3 regions of the Pseudoalteromonas sp. MIP2626 genome follow, and region 1 is predicted to be linked to each of the others. Evidence: predicted binding sites of a transcription regulator. Region 1 holds the regulator's gene; each other region holds the start of a gene.
What was found. The regulator FliA, encoded in region 1, starts transcription of late flagellar genes. The targets are predictions, from matches to a motif close to CTAAAGNTNNNNNNNNNNNNGCCGATA.

Region 1 (4,273 bases):
TAGTATCAAGTGCTTGAAGTATAACATCCATTAGCTCAGAGTTAACTGTTCGCACTTTTTGGCGCAGTAAGTCAAACACGTTTTCTGCGCCATGGCAGGCATCTACCAGCTCTGACATCGCTAAAAAGCCCGCGCCACCTTTAACAGTGTGAAAGCCTCTAAAAATAGCGTTCAATAATTCAGTATCTTCTGGGTTATTTTCCAGTTCAACTAATTGTTCAGATAAAAGCTCAAGGATTTCTCCAGCTTCAACTAAAAAATCTTGTAATATATCTTCATCGACTTCAAAGCTCATGCAGTTACTCTCCTATTAGAAGCCCAAACTTGATAAAAGATCATCAACTTCGTCTTGATCAGATACAACATCATCACGCGATTCTTTATCAATAATAGGGCCTTCTGGGCCTGCTAATGCTTGTGCGGCAATCGAGTTTTCTGTTTTTTGTTGCTCTTGGTTATCGTTTTCATCTTGTGCTGCAAACGCAGTTAACAGATGAATTAAACTTTCTTCAACTTCGCGTACCAGCTCAATAACACGGCGAATTACTTGTCCGGTTAAATCCTGATAATCTTGAGCCATTAACACATTAGTCATTAATACTTGCAACTCATCGGTTTTAAGATGCGAGCTGTTCATAAATTTATCAATGCTATGACACAATGTTTTAAATTCACCAAGTTCAAGATCGCGGCTCATTAACCGATCCCAGGTTGGCTTGATATGCGAAATATCATCAGCTAATTGCTGGGCTAAAGGCAGGCTCGCTTCAACCGCATCCATGGTTTTGTTGGCGGCGTTTTCTGTCATTTCTATGACATAGTTAAGTCGCTTTTTAGCATCCGGAATGGCATCAGTGGTTAAATCTGTTATGCGGGTGTCAAGCTCAAAACCCTTTAAAGACTCGTGCAACTGGCGCGTTAATTTACCTACTTCTGCAAACAAATATGATTGTTCTTGAGAGGCAGTTTCTAAAATTAACTGATCAGCTTTATGTTGCTCACCGTTTTCTAAAAAAGTGACCAGCTGACGTGCTTGCTCTAAAGTAATCTGAGGCGCAGCAGGTGCTGACATAAGCCTCTCCCCTTATTAACCTAAGCGTTCGAACACTTTTTCTAATTTAGTTTTTAATGTACCCGCAGTAAATGGCTTAACAATATAACCATTAACACCTGCTTGGGCTGCTGCAATAATTTGCTCTTTCTTAGCTTCTGCAGTAACCATTAAAACCGGAAGATGCTTTAATTTGTCATCTGCGCGTATTGCTCTTAACAAGTCAATACCTTGCATGCCCGGCATATTCCAATCTGTTACTACAAAGTCAAATGATTGATTTTGCAACATAGGTAAAGCAGTTGAGCCATCATCTGCTTCTAAAACATTGGTAAACCCTAAATCACGCAATAGGTTTTTAATAATACGTCTCATCGTTGAAAAGTCATCAACAACAAGAATTTTTATGTTTTTATCCAAAACATCCTCCAGTGAGGCCTAAACCTGTATTTACTTACTTCTAATTTATCCAGTCATTGATTTTTGCTTTTAGCTTAATCATCGCCTGACCATGTATCTGACTTACACGCGACTCACTTACATCGAGTATCTGTCCAATTTCTTTTAAATTCATTTCATCGTTATAGTACAACGAAAGCACCATTGCATCTCGCTCTGGTAGGGATTTAATTGCACTTAATAAAGATTCATTAAACCTTTCATTTTTAACATTATTAAAGGGTTTGTCTAGTGCTAAATCGTGCCCAACAGGTGTTATAACATCCTCATCAATACCTAAATCTTCTATTCCCAAGATTTTACTGGAATTAACATCGGTTAAAATATGATGATATTGCTCTAGTGTAATTTCAAGCTTTTGGGCAACTTCACTGTCTGTAGGTTCACGATTCAGGCTGCTTTCTAATGCTGAAATAGCTTCTATAACCTGGCGGCTTTTACGATGTACTGAGCGAGGAGCCCAGTCTCCACGGCGCATTTCATCAAGCATAGCGCCCCGAATACGAATACCCGCAAAGGTTTCAAAACTAGCGCCTTTAGTGGCATCAAAGTTTTTTGACGCCTCTATTAATCCTATCATTCCTGATTGAATTAAATCATCGAGTTGTACACTAGGGGGTAAACGAGCAATTAAATGACATGCTACTTTTTTTACTAATGAAGCATGCTTTTCAACAATCATATTTAAATTTTGTGTTGATTCATATCCCATAGCTCTATTCACCAATGTAGTCATAGTTAGCCGTTAACGAGTTTCTCAATGAAAAATTCTAAATGACCCGAAGGCTGGTTCGGTATTGGCCACTTTGTTATTCTTGTTGCTAATGTTTTAAAGGCAAGTGCAGCTGGAGAACTAGGAAACAGTTCAACAATTACTTTTTGACGACGTGTTGCTTTGCGCATATTTTCATCATAAGGAACGGTTGCAACCAGCTCCATTGATATATCTAAAAATCGGTCTGTAACCTTTGATAGCTTTGCAAATAACTCTTGCCCTTCGCGTAATGAACGCACCATGTTGGCAACAATTTTAAATTTATACACGCCATGTTCGCGGCTTAATACTTTGATCAGTGCATAGGCATCGGTTATTGAAGTTGGCTCGTCACATACCACAACCAAAACATCTTGTGCAGCGCGAGAAAAACTCAGCACCATATCCGATATACCGGCAGCGGTATCAACAACTAATATATCAAAATCAGTATTGAGTTCGCTAAAAGCACGAATAAGCCCAGCATGTTCTGCAGGCGACAACTCAACCATACTTTGTGAACCCGACGTCGCTGGTACTATTTTGATCCCAGCGGGGCCTTCTACTAGTATTTCATCAAGCTCACATTCGCCAGATAACACATGCGATAAATTACGCTCAACACGTAGTCCAAGCATTACATCACAATTGGCTAAACCCAAATCGGCATCAAGCACTAACACTCTATTGCCTTGCTGACCTAAAGCGATCGCTGTATTTAACGATACATTTGTTTTTCCAACGCCACCTTTACCGCCAGTGACGGCGATAACCTTAACGCCGTTATTATTATTTTTGCTCATTTTACGCAGGCCGCTTGCTTGATCTAATACTGTGTTAATCATACATCTCTACTGTGCTCGACGCCACTGATTGGTGTCGTGAATGTTGTACTTTTGTTCTCTTTAAATATAATTGCTCAGCTTTTTTCACTAGTTTTTCTGCATTTGCAACTCGAATATCTTCAGGTACTCGTTGACCATTAGTAAGATACCCTATTGGCAGGCGATTTTGAATCGCAATACTAATTATCTCGCCTAAACTTAATGATTCGTCGAGTTTAGTGAAAATACAACCGCTTAACTGTACTTTTTTAAAGTGTCTTACGGTTTCTTGTAACACATTTATTTGCGCAGTGGCACTTAATACTAAGTAATTACGAATATCCACACGCTGATTACGCATTAAGGTATTTAGCTGCTCAGTTAAACGTAAATCACGTTGGCTCATACCTGCGGTATCTATAAGTACTAAGCGCTTGTTACGTAAATGATATAACACTTCAGCCAGTTCGTTCGCATCTTTAACTTGTTTAACCCCACAGCCTATAATACGGCCATATGTTGCAAGCTGCTCGTAAGCACCAATTCTGTAAGTATCGGTAGTAATTAGCGCTACTTTATCAGCACCATATTTTTGTGCACCTAATGCCGCGAGCTTAGCCACTGTAGTGGTTTTACCCACACCGGTTGGGCCAACTAATGCGTAAACACCACCTTGGCGCAAAATTTCGTTATTCGTGGTTTGCATCTGATCTTCAACCATAGTTAACAGCGCTTTCCAGCCCTGCTGACGCGGAACATCTTCAGGTACAAAACAAGCCATTTGCTCAGCAACTTCTTTATCGATTCCCATGCCTACTAAGCGGTCAATCATGCATGCGCGCGTTGGGTCACGGCGCGCCATATCTTGCTGCATTAAACCCGACACTTGGTGCTCTAATAACTGGCGAATTGCGTTCATTTCTTCACGCATTGTGCTCATTGCTTCACTTTCGGTATTTTTAGTCGTGTGTGTTTGCGCAACTGGCGTGTCTAATTCATCAAAATCACGGTCTAGGTCATCAAAACCTAAGCTGTCAGCTTGCGTTTGTGGGCGTGCTTGCGCGGCTTCTTCACGCGCAAACATATTTGTAGGGCGTTGTTTAGCGACCGGCTCTTGATAATGCTCTGAGGTATCTATACCTGATTGCGAAAACATTGAAGCCAATTCTGCTGAACGTGGACGCG
Region 2 (4,273 bases), on a different contig from region 1:
TTTACTGGCAAGTTGCTTAACTGGTGGCACACCCGAGAGTAGTTTTTTACTACCTTCGCGAATGTTAGTATAAAAGCTACCCGATAAAATACGGGCAAAGTGATTTGTTAACGCGCCAACGTTTTCAGAAATCGACATTTCGTTGTCATTTAAAATGATCAACATATCTGATTTTACATCACCTAAGTGGTTCATGGCTTCAAAAGCCATGCCTGCTGTAATAGCACCATCACCTATAACGGCAACCGTTTTGCGTCCTTTACCTTCTTTTTGCGCAGCAATAGACATGCCCAACGCAGCTGAAATAGAGGTACTAGAATGGCCCACACTAAACGTATCGTATTGGCTTTCTTCGCGAAATGGGAAAGGGTGCAAGCCATCTTTTTTACGAATGGTGTGCATTAAATCGCGACGCCCGGTGAGTATTTTGTGTGGGTAAGCTTGATGGCCTACATCCCATACAAGGCGATCATCTGGGGTGTTATACACATAATGTAGTGCCACAGTGAGCTCTACGGTACCTAAACCAGACGCTAAATGCCCGCTACTTTGCGATACCGAGTTGAGTAAGTAGTCACGCAACTCATGGCTAAATGCAGGAAGCTTATCTTGCGCTAAGTCTCGCAAGTGGGCTGGTTCGTTAACCAAATTAAGTAATGGATACTTGCTGCTATCAAGTGTCATGGTTTTATATATGTCCTTCGCTAACATCAACTAACTGTGCAAACGCGTTGTTTGAGTTATTTGATGTTCAGTAATAATTTTAGTGCTAAGTTGCAATACGTTTAAGCCGTGTTTAGTGGTCACGTTCAATTAAATAGTTAGCTAGTGACGCTAAAGCACTGGTATCGGCGTCTATATTTGCTAACGCTGCATGGGCTTGTTGTATTAAGTTTTGCGCTTTTTCTTTAGCGCCTAGCATACCTAATAAAGCGGGATATGTCGCTTTATTCGCAGCGATATCTGACCCTTGAGGCTTACCTAAAGTAACGGTATCGCCTTCTACGTCTAAAATATCGTCATGTACTTGAAATGCAAGCCCTATGGCATAGCCAAAAGTGGCTAAATTTTCTAACGTGTTTTGACTAACATTGTTCGAGCACAAAGCCCCCAGTGTAATTGCACAGCTTATTAGCGCACCGGTTTTTAACTTATGAATACGCTCAAGTTCAGCCACGGTTATTACTTTATCAGTAGCTGCAATATCAAGCCCTTGGCCTGCCACCATACCTTGTAACCCAGAGGCATGTGCCAGTTCAGCAATCATTTTAACTTGAGCTTGAGCACTACAGTTAAAATTATGCTTGGCTATTAACTCAAATGCTAAAGCTTGCAGTGCATCACCGGCTAAAATTGCGTGTGCTTCGCCGTACACGATATGACAGGTTGGGCGTCCGCGACGTAATTCATCATCATCCATAGCTGGTAAGTCATCGTGAACTAACGAGTAGCTATGAATACATTCTATAGCTGCAGCAAGTACGTCTAAATCTTGTTTATCTGCGCCGAGCATTTTACCCGTTGCGTAAACCAAAAAAGGACGCAATCTTTTGCCGCCATTCATTAAACTATAATGGGTGGCGGCTTTTATGGTCTCGTCAGTATTAAGCGATTGGTCAAAATAAAGGTTAAGAGTATTGGCTACATCAGTTTGAGCATGTGTAATAAGTTCTTTAATAGTCACGGCTATTCCATATCATTATCAAAGTCGGTTAATACAGACTTCTCATCTTTGCCCATTAAAATAGCCACCTTTTGCTCAGCTTGTTGCAACTTACTAGACGATGCGCCTGCTAAAGCAATGCCACGCTCAAACTGTTTTAATGACTGCTCAAGCGATAAATCACCTTGTTCCATTTCACTAACGATTGTTGTTAATTCTTCTAGTGCTTGCTCGAAACTTAAGTTTTCAGGTTTTTTAGTCGCCATCTTTATTTCAACTTACATAATAAATTTAGAAGTCAATTTTAGGGGGAATGCTAAACTAGGTCAAAGGATGAAATGGTTTTTTCGTTAATAAACGCTTTATGTTTTAAAAAATTGATAATTAGATAGATTACACAAGTTGATCTAGAATAGTGCTTAATCCAGCTTTTTATGTTTATCTATAAAAAATGGCTTAAGCAATTCAGTATCTTGCCGATAAACAATTAATAACAAACGTTTGCATATAAAAGCAAAAACCTTTGGAGGGAATGTGGATTTAGCAACCATTATTGGGATCCTTGGCGCAATTGGCTTAATTGTCATGTCCATGTTTATGAGTAGTAGCGGTGAAATGGCTATGTTTTACAACACGCCCTCTGTTGTAATCGTATTTGGCGGTTCATTATTTATCGTTTTATCAAACTTTACTATGTCACAGTTTTTTGGCATAGGTAAGGTGGTTACCAAAGCGTTTATGTTTAAGCTTGAGTCGCCAGAAGAGTTAATCGAAAAAGCAGTTGAACTTGCAGATTCAGCACGTAAAGGCGGGTTTTTAGCACTTGAAGAGGCAGAAATACCGAATCCATTTATGCGCAAAGGCGTTGACATGCTAGTAGATGGCCACGACGCAGACGTAGTGCGGGCCACACTGCAAAAAGATATTTCATTAACTACAGCACGGCATGAGTCGGGTGCTACTTTATTTAAATCTTTGGGTGATATAGCCCCAGCAATGGGAATGATAGGCACTTTAATAGGCTTAGTTGCGATGTTATCTAATATGGATGATCCTAAAGCAATTGGTCCGGCTATGGCGGTGGCATTGTTAACCACATTATACGGCGCATTTTTAGCTAACGTAGTCGCTATTCCTATTCAAACAAAATTGGAGCTGCGTAAAGACGAAGAGGCAATGAATCAACGTTTAATTTTAGATGCGGTTTTAGGTATTCAAGATGGTCAAAATCCAAAAGTAATAGAAGGTATTTTGAAAAACTATCTTGCTGAATCAAAACGTAAAGTAAACACTGAGGATTAACTATGTCTGATCAAGAGTGCAAGTGCCCACCCCCAGGTTTACCTGCGTGGATGGGGACATTCGCAGATTTAATGTCGCTATTAATGTGCTTTTTTGTGCTCTTGCTTGCGTTTTCTGAAATGGATGTACTTAAATTTAAACAAATTGCCGGTTCGATGAAATTTGCATTTGGTGTACAAAATAAAATAGAAGTTAAAGATATTCCCAAAGGCACATCAGTTATTGCTATGGAGTTTACTCCGGGCAAGCCAGAGCCTACCCCAATTGAAACAATTCAACAGCAAACGGTAGAAATGACCCAGCAAATGTTAGAGTTTCAGGCAGGTGATGAAAGTTCAGCAGGCGGAAGGCAAGAGCAGCGGGGCGATAAACGTGGTGGCGAGTCGCGTAGTACTTCCAAAGAGCAAGCATCGGAGCAAGCAATTTCAGCGGCCGATCAACAGCAAACAAACGACTTAGTTAAAAAAATTGCCCAGCAATTAGAAAAACAAATAATTGATGGTGCCATAGAGCTTGAATCATTAGGGCAGCAAATAATTATTCGTATTCGCGAAAATGGCTCTTTCCCTTCGGGTAGTGCATTTTTACAACCTAAGTTTAAACCCATTATTCAAGAAATTGGCGTGCTATTAAAAGATGTGCCTGGAGAAATTACTGTGTCGGGGCATACCGACGATTTTCAGGTTTCAAACGAGTTATATATTAATAACTGGGATCTTTCATCTAAGCGTGCAGTTGCAGTAGCTAGTGAGCTGCAAAAAGTAGTTGGATTTGATAAAAATAGAATGATGGTAGTAGGGCGTGCTGAAACCCGGCCGTTAGTGCCAAATGACAGCAATGAAGATCGCCGTCGTAATCGTCGCGTTGAAATATCTATTTTACAAGGAAAAGCCAAAGAGTCTGATCCTATCGATGTAAGGTAGCAGTCATTTTATTAAAAACACACTTGGTTTAAGCAAACTAAGTGTAATTGATTTCAGGTGACTTTTAGTTAAAATTAACTAAAAGTCACCACCTCAGCCAAATACCTCAGAGTTGTTAAATAATACGGTTTAATAAAAACATCCCACGCTGTGAATTGATATGCTAAACTACTGTGTATATAAACAGTAAAAGAGCTTGCTTATGAAACTCTATATTGCCGAAAAGCCGTTATTAGGGCGTGCTATTGCCGACGCGTTACCAAAACCGCACAAAAAGCACGATGGCTACATTGAAGTTGCAAATGGTGATTGCGTATCTTGGTGTATTGGTCATTTGCTCGAGCAAGCCGAGCCCGATGACTATGATGAGCGCTTTAAAAAGTGG
Region 3 (4,273 bases), on a different contig from region 1:
AGGCTGTTGGCAATTGTTTGAGCAACTAAGTGTAAAACAGCGTCGCCTTCTACGTGTCCATAAATATCGTTGTATTGCTTAAAGTAATCAATATCCATAAGTAATAAAGCATATTCTGCATTCTCTCTTAATGCACTCAATTGTATTTTATTAATATGAGTATCAAAATAACGACGGTTAAATACTTTAGTTAAGTCATCAAGAAACACTTTTTGGCTTAATAAGTCATGTTGCAGCTTAATAGTTAAGTGCGCTCTTACTCTTCTGTATAAGGTTTCTGGGTTAATCGGTTTTTGAATAAAGTCTACCGCGCCCGCTTCCCAGCAGTCCTCTTCTTGGTTTTCAAAGGAGGTAACAAATATAACGGGAATATCTTGGGTTTGTGTCGTCGTTTTAAGTTTTAAACAGGTTTCTATACCGCATATGCCGTCCATTGAAATATCAAGCAGTACGATATCGGGAGTATTTGATTTACATATTTCAACTGCTTCTTCACCGCTGTTGGCGGTATTAACAATAAAGTGCTTTGATAGTATTTTTTTCAGTACAATTAAGCTGAGTAACTGATCATCTACAATGAGGACTTTTGAGGCTTTAAGGCTAAGTTTTAAATCGCTATCGGCATAATTTAATGGCATAAATACTACTGTTTTCTATAATTATTAACTATCACAGTATAATACAGCCTTATGTTATGCAAATGTATTAAAGTTGGGTTTTTAATCAAACTTACAACCAAATATAAAAATGGCGATACAGAGTTGTTGTTAATTGTTTTAGAAAATCACGGCCATAATTTTCAGGGTAATACTGAAAGTAAGCACTGCTTATAAGCTGCTTGTACTTGAATGCTCAAGTTTTAAATCGCGTTTGTATAAACGTACAAACAAAAAATGGGCCACTAGGGCCCATTTTAAAAATTACGCAAATTACTTTATAAGCGTCTTATTCGTCGTCATCCAAATCTGGTTGTTGACGTTGAGCTGGGCGCGCTAAAATTTCTACATAAAAAGAAGTTAAGCTTTGCTTTTCTATTTCGCTTATATGATTACTAAGCTCTGCAACGTGCACTACTTGTGCATCTTCAGCGGTATTACCAAACTTACAATCAAACGCCCAGTAATCAGCATCGAGTGGTAGAGTTTTGTTACGCTCTCTTTTCAAATATTTTTTCACTTCATGCTTTGCGGCGTCAACCATACGAGGATATTTGATTTTCTCGTGATTTAGCGTGAATATTTTCTTCATTACGTTCCTAATTACCTTGGTTTAATGATAACGGCATTTAATGTCATACCATTTGAGCCTATTATAGCAATTGCATTTAATTTTTGGATGCTTTTTTTATATTAAATCAATTATTAATCCATTAATAAAATAAAGTATCGCTAAAATGCGCTTAAGTGTAGAAAGTTAGCAGCTTTATATTACAGACAAGTAACTTAATAGTTAGAGTGGTGGCACAATCGTTTGCAAAGCCCTATTAATATGATTGGTGATTGCAAAGCAGTTACAGCGTATGCTTTATAATTAGGCACTTACTACATGCAATGGGTGGTGTAGCGCATCATTATTTAGGCTTTCGTAAAAGGCAGCAGCATCGAGTTGCGGGTTAGATAGTTGCGTTTGTGTGTTATTTATACGCCTGCGCACTGCTAATTCACAATTATCACGCACCTGAAGCGGAATATGGCTTACATCATCTCTTATAAACAGTGGTTCAGGGTTTAAACAGTGATTTAATTTAATATCGCCCATTCCAGCGCGTTCCCCTGCTTGCATTAATAGTGAGGCGTTAAACTGCCCTATCAACATATCAAACTTATCTGGCGCTAAAAGTTGCTTTGGACCTGCTCCAATTTGTTTACGAAGGGTGTCTTCGCCAACAGTTGAATCTTCAATTTCTGTTTTTGGTAAATGGAATTGGCTAAAATCGAGTGCATCATGAGATAGCATAGCGAGTAAAAGCGCAAACTCTCCTCGGCGCTTTTCATGCACACTTTTATTGAGTCGAGTATTGAGCTGACTCTCTGTGATTAACAAATCACCGATTTGCATAGACTTTAGCCGATTGAAGTAAGTAATACCTATTTATCGGCTTTATTTCATTTTTCTTTAGCTTTTTTCTTTACTTAAATACGATGTTTGCTATTATCAGCGCCGTTGCATTGGAGGGGTTCCCGAGCGGCCAAAGGGATCAGACTGTAAATCTGACGGCTCAGCCTTCGCTGGTTCGAATCCAGCTCCCTCCACCACTTTTCTTACCGCTAAGTTAAGTGGGGCCAAATGTAACAAAATTAGTGTGGAGGGGTTCCCGAGCGGCCAAAGGGATCAGACTGTAAATCTGACGGCTCAGCCTTCGCTGGTTCGAATCCAGCTCCCTCCACCACTTTTCTACTTATTTCCTAGTTATATAGTTACTACATTCCTTGTTAGTAATCTCCGTGTTTTTTCTTAGTTAAACATTAAAATACCCATTGTAAACTCATACCATGTTGTTTTAGCCATAACGTACTTGCTTTATAGTCGGGACAAAATTGTGCCACGCGCTGCCAAAATGCTTTGCTATGATTTAAATACCGTAAATGCGCCAGCTCATGCACTATTACATAATCAATAATGCTATGGGGTGCACCAATCAATAATAAGTTAAATGTTAGCGCCCTTTTACTATTACAACTTCCCCATTTGCGTTTATAAACTGCAATATTTAAATCGTTAGGTAGCGCTTCTTGCATTTGCGTGCAAAAGTCATTAAGTCGCATTTCAATGTATGCGGTTAACTGCTCTTTTAAATACGCCTCTAAAAGTAATTGGTACTTTTGCTGCTGATGCTTAACACGAGCAGAAACGGTAATAAGCAGGCCATCTTGTTGGCGTTCCACTGTAGAGGTATTGCCTTGCTGAAACGTTAAATTAATTGCCTCTGAAAAAATCCAGATTTTTTTGTCCTTAAGTGGATACTGTTTTGTATCAACCAAAGTAAGCTGCTTTTGCAGCTGCGCCTCAATCCATGATTTTTTTTCTAATAACCAGTTATCGAGCATTTTTTTTGGTACGTGATGGGGTGCATATACCGTTACATTTTGATTATGCACTTTAATAGCGACGGTCTTTCGTCGGGTACTTTTTTTTAGTTGGTAAGCAAACAAATTAATCTCTCACACTGTACTAGCTAGGGGCTACTTTTCGTCTAATAGTTAATTAATGCAGCGTTGTTTATTTATAGCTTAATAAGCAATCATAAAATTAACTGTTTATTAATTAATTAATTCTATTAAACTACGCGATTAAAATGCCTATTTAGAGCCGCCATGTTATCAGCTTTCTTTATTACTGACCAAGATCCTAGTTTAATTATAAACGGGGTTTACGATCCTCTCTTGGTTTCTCTTTCAGTTTTAATAGTGATATTTGCCGCTTTTTTTACTACAAAACTCATTGACTTAGCTAAAAAAACTACTTTCCCAAGCTATCAACGTTTAGCTACCGTAACCGCAGCTGCTGTTTTTTCTGCGGGTATTTGGAGCATGCATTTTATTGGTATGTTGGCTTTTTCTTTGTGTACTAACATTAAATATAACCCAACTATTACCTTACTCTCTTTCATACCCGCATTTTTGGCGTGCCAATATGCAGTATCTATACTGGTAAAAAGCAATGGTAACTTTAAAGTATTAGCTGTTTGCTCGGTATTATTAGGCTCGGGTATTGGCACCATGCATTACAGTGGTATGGCGGCGATGGAGCTTGCGCCTATGCTAAGGTATGACCCAGTTATGTTTGGGTTGTCTATTTTGGTGGCCGTTACCCTATCGTTTATAGCTTTATATAGCCGCTTTAATCTTGAAATAATTTTCCCTCGGTTATCGCAGTTACAAATTCGCTCAACCAGCGCCGTTATATTAGGCTTTGCCGTTACTGGTATGCATTATATGGGTATGGCAGCAACTCGTTTTGTAGCAACCTCCCCACTTATTTACGCAGACGAAAATGCGTCTGCAGGGCTTACATTTGTTGCTATTGCGGTTGCCACTGCAACTGTTGCAATAACCAGTGTGGTTGCTGTGATTAATGGCATGGTACGCTATAAACTGCTACTTGAAGAAAAATCAGCCGACGAGTCGCGGTTAAACGCCATATTAGAAACAGCAATAGATGGCATTGTGACTATTGATCATCAAGGTATTATTTTAAGCTTTAATGATGCTGCGAGTAAGATTTTAGGTTGGCAAGAACATGAGTTACAAGGTAAAAGTGTACAGATTCTTTT

Region 2: pomA (flagellar motor protein PomA) is a predicted target of FliA. The motif match lies at 2,119-2,145, and genes of this name have one in related genera.
Region 3: HC000_RS01500 (VC2046/SO_2500 family protein) is a predicted target of FliA. The motif match lies at 2,093-2,119, and genes of this name have one in related genera.

Annotation. Positions count from the first base shown of each region.
Region 1 is NZ_JAATTW010000005.1:91,942-96,214, reverse strand. It holds gene HC000_RS05115 (chemotaxis protein CheA) at 1-295, opposite strand, end outside; gene HC000_RS05110 (protein phosphatase CheZ) at 311-1,072, opposite strand; gene cheY (chemotaxis response regulator CheY) at 1,088-1,471, opposite strand; gene HC000_RS05100 (RNA polymerase sigma factor FliA) at 1,512-2,222, opposite strand; gene HC000_RS05095 (MinD/ParA family protein) at 2,249-3,109, opposite strand; gene flhF (flagellar biosynthesis protein FlhF) at 3,102-4,273, opposite strand, start outside.
Region 2 is NZ_JAATTW010000017.1:54,729-59,001, forward strand. It holds gene dxs (1-deoxy-D-xylulose-5-phosphate synthase) at 1-684, opposite strand, end outside; gene ispA ((2E,6E)-farnesyl diphosphate synthase) at 797-1,684, opposite strand; gene HC000_RS09430 (exodeoxyribonuclease VII small subunit) at 1,687-1,929, opposite strand; gene pomA (flagellar motor protein PomA) at 2,198-2,965, shown strand; gene HC000_RS09440 (flagellar motor protein MotB) at 2,968-3,888, shown strand; gene HC000_RS09445 (DNA topoisomerase III) at 4,091-4,273, shown strand, end outside.
Region 3 is NZ_JAATTW010000001.1:338,515-342,787, forward strand. It holds gene HC000_RS01490 (diguanylate cyclase) at 1-638, opposite strand, end outside; gene HC000_RS01495 (DUF6172 family protein) at 946-1,248, opposite strand; gene HC000_RS01500 (VC2046/SO_2500 family protein) at 1,531-2,058, opposite strand; tRNA gene HC000_RS01505 (tRNA-Tyr) at 2,171-2,255, shown strand; tRNA gene HC000_RS01510 (tRNA-Tyr) at 2,305-2,389, shown strand; gene HC000_RS01515 (SprT family zinc-dependent metalloprotease) at 2,466-3,152, opposite strand; gene HC000_RS01520 (MHYT domain-containing protein) at 3,315-4,273, shown strand, end outside.